Regions from separate parts of the Xylophilus sp. PBN-3R genome, predicted to be linked through region 1. Evidence: predicted binding sites of a transcription regulator. Region 1 holds the regulator's gene; the other holds the start of a gene.
The links. The regulator NrdR, encoded in region 1, represses ribonucleotide reductase genes. The targets are predictions, from matches to a motif close to CACNANATNTNGTG.
Positions count from the first base shown of each region.

Region 1 (4,313 bases):
TGATGCAGGTCATGACCACGGTGCACAGCGACAAGTACGAAACCTTCGGCGGCCATTTCGCGGCCTTCGATCCGGTGAGCAACCTGCGGGTGGGCGTCCGGGTGCTGCAGGAATGCATCGCACGCGCCGGTTCGCTCGAGGGCGGCCTGCGTTATTACGTCGGCGCCGCCAACATCGAGGACGGCGGTTATGCCGCCAAGGTGCTGGCCGAACACAGCCGCCTGCAGCAGGTCGCCGCCGGCCGCCAGGTGCCGGTGCTGCCGCCGGCCATCATCACGCCGGCACCGATGCAGGTTCTGCCGATCCGTCCGATCCCGGTGGCGGCTCCGGCCGAAGGCCCCGCCGCCACGCCGGAAAAGGTAGCGACCGCCACCCTGTCGCACCTGGAAATCGCGGCTGCGCAATAAGTTGATGCAGGCGGACGGCGGACGTCTCTTTCGAAACCGTTAAAATAGCCGCCGTACGCGACTGGCGATAGGCGCGGCGGGCCGCTGGCTCCGCTGCCGCTGACGTGGAATCCATGCGGGGCAACGCCCCGACAACCACTGGGAAGCGTACCGCCCGGAACAGCGGCCCTTTGGCTGATGACCGGTGTGTTTCAGCCGTTCGCCTGGGCAGCCCTCGTTTCCACACAGGGACTTTCATTCGTCTGAAGGACTGCCACGCCATGTACGACCGTTCCATTCTTGTCGAACAAGCCGACCCCGAAATCTTTGCCGCCATCCAGGCCGAGAACCTGCGCCAGGAACAGCACATCGAGCTGATCGCCAGCGAAAACTACGCTTCGCCGGCCGTGATGTGGGCCCAGGGCACCCAGTTGACCAACAAGTACGCCGAAGGTTATCCGGGCAAGCGTTATTACGGTGGCTGCGAATTCGTCGACATCGCCGAGCAACTGGCCATCGACCGCGTCAAGCAGCTGTTCGGCGCCGATGCCGCCAACGTGCAGCCGCATTGCGGCGCTTCGGCCAACGAAGCCGTGTTTCTGGCTTTCCTGAAGCCCGGCGACACCATCATGGGCATGAGCCTGGCCGAGGGCGGTCACCTGACCCACGGCATGCCGCTGAACATGTCCGGCAAGTGGTTCAACGTGGTTTCCTACGGCCTCGACAAGAACGAAGCCATCGACTACGACGCGATGGAAGCCAAGGCCCGCGAACACAAGCCCAAGCTGATCGTCGCCGGCGCCTCGGCCTATTCGCTGCACATCGATTTCGAGCGCTTCGCAAAAATCGCCAAGGAAGTCGGCGCGATCTTCATGGTCGACATGGCCCACTACGCCGGCCTCATCGCCGCGGGTGTGTATCCCAACCCGGTGCCTTACGCCGACATCGTCACCTCGACCACCCACAAGAGCCTGCGTGGCCCGCGCGGCGGCATCATCCTGATGAAGGCCGAGCACGAGAAAGCCATCAACAGCGCGATCTTCCCCGGCCTGCAGGGCGGCCCGCTGATGCATGTCATCGCCGCCAAGGCAGTGGCGTTCAAGGAAGCCCTGACACCCGAGTTCAAGGCCTACCAGCAGCAGGTGGTGGCCAATGCCCGCATCGTGGCCGAAACGCTGACTGCCCGCGGCCTGCGTATCGTGAGCGGCGGCACGCAGAGCCACGTCATGCTGGTCGACCTGCGCAGCAAGGGCATCACCGGCAAGGAAGCCGAAGCCGTGCTGGGCAGCGCCCACATGACGATCAACAAGAACGCCATTCCGAACGACCCCGAAAAGCCCTTCGTGACCAGCGGCGTGCGGATCGGCACTCCGGCCATGACCACCCGTGGTTTCAAGGACGAGGAAGCCCGCGCCACCGCCCACCTGGTGGCCGACGTGCTGGACAACCCGCGCGATGCCGCGAACATCGAAGCGGTCCGCGCCAAGGTGCACGCGCTGACCTCGCGTTTCCCGGTCTACAAGTAATCGGCTGCCCGGATGAAGTGCCCCTTCTGCGCCCACGCGGACACCCAGGTGATCGACACCCGGGTGGCCGAGGACGCGACCTTCATCCGGCGCAGGCGCCGCTGCGGCGCCTGCGATAAACGTTTCACCACCTACGAGCGGCCGGACCTCAGCTTTCCGGCCATCGTCAAGAAGGACGGCCGGCGGGTCGACTTCAAGCCTGAAAAACTGCGTGCCTCGATGGACCTCGCCCTGCGCAAGCGGCCGGTCGGCGTCGAGCAGGTCGACAGTGCGGTCGAACGCATCGAAGAAGCGCTGCTGACCACCGGCCTGCGCGAAATCGCATCCAACCGCCTCGGTGAACTGGTGATGCGCGAACTGCGCCGTCTCGACAAGGTGGCCTATGTGCGGTTTGCCAGCGTTTACCGAAGTTTCGAAGACATCGACGAGTTCAAGACGCTGGTCGATGAGGTGGTGCGAACCTGAAACCCGCGCGCACGGTTCTTGCGTACAACTAGGGTTTACCCTGTGACGCCTCCGATGTTCCGTACCGCTCCCCACACGCTGCTCAAGCGACTGTGGGCCCACGATTCCGGTGTAGCCGGGGCTCGGGTGGGCATCGTCCTCGCCGCCATCATGGCGGCCTGCTGGCACTACGACCGGCTCGACTACGTGATGCCGATGTTCCTCGGAGTGATCGCTGGCGGCATCGGCGAGACCGACGACGGCTGGCGCGGACGGTTGCGCACCGTGCTGGTGACATTGCTGAGTTTTTCGGTCGCATCCCTGACGGTGCAGTTGCTGTTCGACCGCCACTGGGCATTTGCTGCCGCGCTTTGCCTTGCCGCCTTCGTGCTGACCATGCTGGGCGCCATCAGCGAACGCTACCGGGCCATCGCCTGGTCCACGCTGGTGCTTTCGCTCTACAGCGCCACCGGCATCGAGACCCACGGCCATAGCGAACTGCTGTGGCTTCAGCCGGCGCTGCTGCTGTCGGGGGCCACGGCCTATGGCGTGGTGTCGGTCGCATGGGCCCGCATCTTCGAACTGAACCCGGTGCGCCGCCGCATCGCCCAGGTCTACGACATGCTGGCGCAGTACCTGTGGCTGAAGGCCGCCATGTTCGAACCGATCCGCGGCGTGGACATGGAACGCCGCCGCATCGCCCTGGCCCATCGCAATGTCGACGTGGTGCAGGCGCTCAACCTGGCCAAGGACGCGCTGCTGCGACGTCTGCCGCCCGTCGATCCGGCCACCGGTGTGCCGCCCGACGAAGGTAACGAACAAAGCCGGCTGCTGCTGGCCCAGTACTTCATCGCGCAGGACGTGCACGAACGCGCCAGCTCGTCGCACGTGGCGTATGCCGAACTGGCCGATGCCTTCTTTCACAGCGACGTGATGTTCCGCTGCCAGCGCACCCTGGCGCTGCAGGGCAGTGTCTGCGCCGAGCTGGCGCAGGCCATCCGCCTGCGCCGTGGATGGCAGGACGACGGCGCCACCACCCAGGCACTGGCCGACCTGACCGGCGCTCTGGCGCATCTGGAGGACGAACAGCTGAACAGCGCAGGTCCGGGCCGCCTGTCCAAACGTGCGCGGCAGCTACGTTCGCTGCAGGCGCTCAGGCAGAACCTGCAGTCGCTCGACCAGCAACTGGCCGGCGCCGGTGAACCGCAGCCCGCCAGCCTGGGCGAAACCCTGTTCGATTCCACGCCCCGCACCCTGCGCGAAGCCTTCGCCAGGGTGCGCGGGCAGTGCCGGCTGGAAGCGCCCATCTTCCGCCACGCGGTGCGGCTGTCGCTGGCGCTGGCTGCCGGTTTCGTCGGCCTGAGCCTGCTGCACGCCGACCACGGCTACTGGGTGCTGTTGACCACGCTCTTCGTCTGCCAGCCGAGTTTCGGCGCCACCCGCCGACGGGTGCTGGAACGGGTCATCGGCACCTTCTGCGGACTGGTCGCCGGCTGGGCATTGCTGGTGCTGTTCCCCGACCTGCTGATCCAGTCGGCGGTGGCGGTGGCCGCGGGCATGGTGTTTTTCGCCTTCAACAAGACGCGTTATGGTTTTGCCACCGCCGCAGTGACGCTGGTCGTGTTGATGGGCAACAACCAGACCAGCAATGCCGCCGAGCTGATCCTGCCTCGCATGGTCGATACGGTGCTGGGCGCGCTGATCGCCTCGGCGGCTGTCATCGGCATCCTGCCCGACTGGCGTGCTCGCCGGCTGCGGCCCGCTGCGGCTGCCGCCATGACCACGGCCGCGCGTTACCTGCAGGCCATCGGCGCGCAGGTGGGCGGCGGCAAACGTGACGATCTGGCCTACCGGGTGGCAAGGCGCAACGCACACGATGCCGACGCAGCCCTGTCGACCGCCGTTTCACTGGTGCTGCAGGAGCCCGGCCTGGTGCGAGGCGGCATCGACGCCGGCA
Region 1 is NZ_CM173225.1:937,468-941,780, reverse strand. It holds gene AC3ANW_RS04340 (transglycosylase SLT domain-containing protein) at 1-407, shown strand, start outside; gene glyA (serine hydroxymethyltransferase) at 668-1,912, shown strand; gene nrdR (transcriptional regulator NrdR) at 1,925-2,377, shown strand; gene yccS (YccS family putative transporter) at 2,432-4,313, shown strand, end outside.

Region 2 (4,313 bases), 380 kb from region 1:
TTTTCGGCGTGCGTGGCACTGATGGTGCGCAGGTAATAGGTGGTCTTGAGGCCGCGGGTCCAGGCAAGCTTGTAGGTGTCGTCGAGCTTCTTGCCCGATGCTCCGGCCATGTAGATATTGAGCGACTGGGCCTGGTCGATCCACTTCTGGCGGCGCGACGCGGCCTCGACCAGCCAGGTGGTCTCGACTTCGAAAGCGGTGGCGTAGAGCGACTTGATTTCGGGCGGCACGCGGTCGATGGGACGCAGCGATCCGTCGAAGTGCTTCAGGTCCATGACCATCACGTCGTCCCAGAGGTTCAGGCGTTTCAGGTCACGCACCAGGTAGCTGTTGATGACGGTGAATTCGCCGGACAGGTTCGACTTGACCGACAGGTTGCCGAAGCAGGGTTCGATGGATGCGTCGACGCCGATGATGTTCGAGATGGTGGCGGTCGGAGCGATGGCCACGCAGTTCGAATTGCGCATGCCGTCGGCGGCGATCTTCTTGCGCAGGCTGTCCCAGTCCAACGATACCGAGCGGTCTACCTCGACATAACCGCCGCGGGCTTCGGCCAGCAGGTTCAGGGTGTCCAGCGGCAGGATGCCCTGGTCCCACAGCGAACCCTGGTAGGTCTCGTAGCGGCCGCGTTCGCGGGCCAGCTCGGTCGATGCCCAGTAGGCGTAGTAGCAAATGGCTTCCATCGACTTGTCGGCGAACTCGACGGCCTGTTGCGATGCGTACGGAATGCGCAGTTCGTACAGGCTGTCCTGGAAGCCCATCAGGCCCAGGCCGACCGGGCGGTGGCGCAGGTTGGAGTCACGTGCCTTCTTGACGGCGTAGTAGTTGATGTCGATCACGTTGTCGAGCATGCGCATGGCCGTGGAGATGGTCTTGCGCAGCTTGTCGTGGTCGAGCTTGCCGTCCTTCAGATGCTGCTGCAGGTTGACCGAACCCAGGTTGCAGACGGCGGTCTCGGTGTCGCTGGTGTTCAGGGTGATCTCGGTGCACAGGTTGGAAGAGTGCACGACCCCCACGTGCTGCTGCGGCGAGCGCACGTTGCAGGCGTCCTTGAAGGTGATCCAGGGATGGCCGGTCTCGAACAGCATGGTGAGCATCTTGCGCCACAGGTCGGTTGCCTGGAGGGTGCGCGACGGCTTGATCTCGCCGGCCTTGGCACGGGCTTCGTAGGCCACGTAGGCGCGTTCGAAGTCGGCACCGAACAGGTCGTGCAGGTCGGGCACGGTGGAGGGCGAGAACAGCGTCCATTCGCCCTTTTCCATGACGCGGCGCATGAACAGGTCGGGGATCCAGTTCGCGGTGTTCATGTCATGGGTGCGGCGGCGGTCGTCGCCGGTGTTCTTGCGCAGTTCCAGGAACTCCTCGATGTCCAGGTGCCAGGTCTCGAGGTAGGTGCAGACGGCGCCCTTGCGTTTGCCGCCCTGGTTGACCGCCACGGCGGTGTCGTTGACCACCTTCAGGAAGGGCACGACGCCTTGCGATTCGCCGTTGGTGCCCTTGATGTGGGAGCCCAAGGCGCGCACGCGGGTCCAGTCGTTGCCCAGGCCGCCGGCGAACTTGCTCAGCAGGGCGTTTTCCTTGATGGACTCGTAGATGCCGTCGAGGTCGTCGGGCACGGTGGTCAGGTAGCAGGACGACAGCTGCGAGCGCAGGGTGCCGCTGTTGAACAGCGTGGGGGTGGACGACATGAAGTCGAACGACGACAGCACTTCGTAGAACTCGATGGCGCGGGCTTCGCGGTCGGTTTCCTGCAGCGCCAGGCCCATGGCCACACGCATGAAGAAGGACTGCGGCATTTCGATGCGGGTCTTCTTGACGTGCTGGAAGTAGCGGTCGTACAGGGTCTGCAGGCCGAGGTAGTCGAACTGCAGGTCGCGCTCGGCCTTCAGGGCACGTGCCAGGCGAGGCAGGTCATAGCCGCCCAGGCGTTCGTCCAGCAGGTCGTTGTCGATGCCGGTCTGGATGAAACGGGGGAAGTACTCGATGTAGGCGGCCGCCATCTCGTGCGGCGCGGTTTCGCGGCCGAACACTTCGCGGGCGATGGTGTGCAGCAGCAGGCGGGCGGTGGCGTAGGTGTAGTCCGGGTCTTTTTCGATCAGGGTGCGGGCAGCCAGGATGGCGGCCTTGAACACTTCGTCGATCGGCACGCCGTCGTACAGGTTGCGCATGGTTTCGGCGACGATCGGGTCGGCCTTCACGTCGGCGCCCAGGCCGGAGCAGGCCGAGGTGATCAGCGCCTGCAGCTTGCCCATGTCCATGGCGACCCGCTGGCCGTTGTCCATCACGTGCATGGTCGGCGCGGCGGGCTTGGCTTCTTCGACCTGGCGGGTGCGTTCCTGGGTGCGGCGCTCGCGGTACAGCACGTAGGCGCGGGCGACTTCGTGGTGGCTGCCACGCATCAGGCCGAGTTCGACCTGGTCCTGCACGTCCTCGATGTGGAAGGTGCCGCCGCCCGGACGAGAACGCACCAGCGCACGCGAGACGTTCTGGGTCAGCAGGTCGACCGTTTCACGAACGCTGGCCGATGCCGCGCCGCCTGTGCCGTGGACGGCCAGGAAAGCCTTCATCAGCGCGACCGCGATCTTCTGCGGCTCGAACGGCACGACCGAGCCGTTGCGGCGAATGATCTGGTAATGCGAATGCGTGCCCGCATTGGCGGCAGGCGGGTTCTGGCCGGTCGATGAGGCGGATGCCTGGAAGGGTTGGCCGGCTTCGGCAATGGGCGTGCTGGTGGCAGTTTGCATTCGGGTATTCCTCAACGTTGTTCAGTGGCTTTGACCGTGTACGCGGCACGTGGCGGCGGCAGGAAACGCGCTATCTCGGCAATCGCTGCCAACCGGGGCTGGCAGTCTTACGGCAGTGGCTGGTGCCGGATCAAAGCCCTATATGTAGGGTCGGGGGTTCATTCTAGACACCACAGGTTGTGTTGAACACACAAAAAATTGTGCCGTTCCTCTTGACATGCCGGATGCCTAAAAACGGCGAAATTGCGGAAACCCGGCAAACCCAGCGCCCATGCGGCCTGCGGCGTTTGTCCGTCCAAACCAGCGGCGGAAAAAACGTTCTGAAATTTTTTCGGAGTTTTTTTACACGCTGGCGGGGCTGCCTGGAAATGAGGCATCCGACCAGCCGAGCAGACGCTGGAAGCGTTTCCAGTCGAAGCCGGGGCCGGGATCGTTCTTGCGCCCCGGTGCGATGTCCGAGTGGCCGGCGACGAAGGTCACCGGGTAACGCCGGGGCAGCGCCTGGCAGACCCGGGCCAGAGTGATGTATTGCGCAGCTTCGAAGGTCAGGCCCTCCAGTCCCTCCAGTTCGATGCCGATCGAATCGTCGTTGCAGTTGTCGCGGCCGCGCCAGTGCGACCGGCCGGCATGCCAGGCGCGAGCGTCGCAGTCGACGAACTGCCATAACGCGCCGTCGCGGCGGATATAGAAGTGACTAGAGACCTCCATGCCGCGAATGGTGGCGAAATAAGGATGGCGATCCCAGTCCAGCCGGTTGGTGAACAGTTCGAAGACTTCGGGGCCGCCGTATTCGCCCGGCGGCAGGCTGATGGAGTGCACCACCGCCAGGTCGATCACCGCATCGGCCGGACGCGGGCCGAAATTGGGTGAGGGGCAGTGCAACGCGCTGCGCAGCCAGCCGCCGTCCCAGGTATCGGACCCGGCGGGGCCGTCAGTCGCCGTCTGCGGCACTGGCGGCATTTTCGGCTTCATGGGTATCGCCCGGTTCGGTGATGCCGAGCCGGGCGATGCGGTAGCGGATCTGCCGCAGGCTGATCCCCAGTTGGGCGGCCGCGGCGGTGCGGTTGAACCGGTTGTCGGCTAGCGCCTTTACCAGGATCTCGCGCTCGCGGGCGTCGAGGTAGGCCTGAAGGTCGTCGGGCATGGGAACCGCGCTCGGTATGGGCGGCGGCCCGGCATCGGCGGCGCATTCGTCGTCCTCCGCGGCTTCCAGTTGCAGCAGCTCGCCTTCGCTGAGCGCCACCGCCCGGTGCAGCAGGTTCTCGAGTTCTCGCACATTGCCGGGTAGCGGAAGGGTCTGCAGGCGCTCCAGCGCGGCTTCGGACAGCCGGGGTGTCGGCATGCCCGACTCGGCCGAGATACGTTCGAGCAATGCCGCGCACAACTGGGCCAGGTCTTCGCGGCGTTCGCGCAGAGGTGGCACTACCACCTCGATCACGTTGAGCCGGTAATACAGGTCTTGCCGAAACCGGCCGGAACGGACGTCAGCGCCCAAATCGCGATGGGTGGCGCTGACGATGCGCACGTCGATGGTGTCTTCCTGGGCCGACCCGACCGGCCGCACGCAGC
Region 2 is NZ_CM173225.1:557,802-562,114, forward strand. It holds gene AC3ANW_RS02615 (ribonucleoside-diphosphate reductase subunit alpha) at 1-2,744, opposite strand, end outside; gene ampD (1,6-anhydro-N-acetylmuramyl-L-alanine amidase AmpD) at 3,087-3,704, opposite strand; gene AC3ANW_RS02625 (sigma-54-dependent transcriptional regulator) at 3,676-4,313, opposite strand, start outside.
Region 2: the regulator NrdR is predicted to act here: its motif matches at 2,881-2,894, upstream of AC3ANW_RS02615 (ribonucleoside-diphosphate reductase subunit alpha).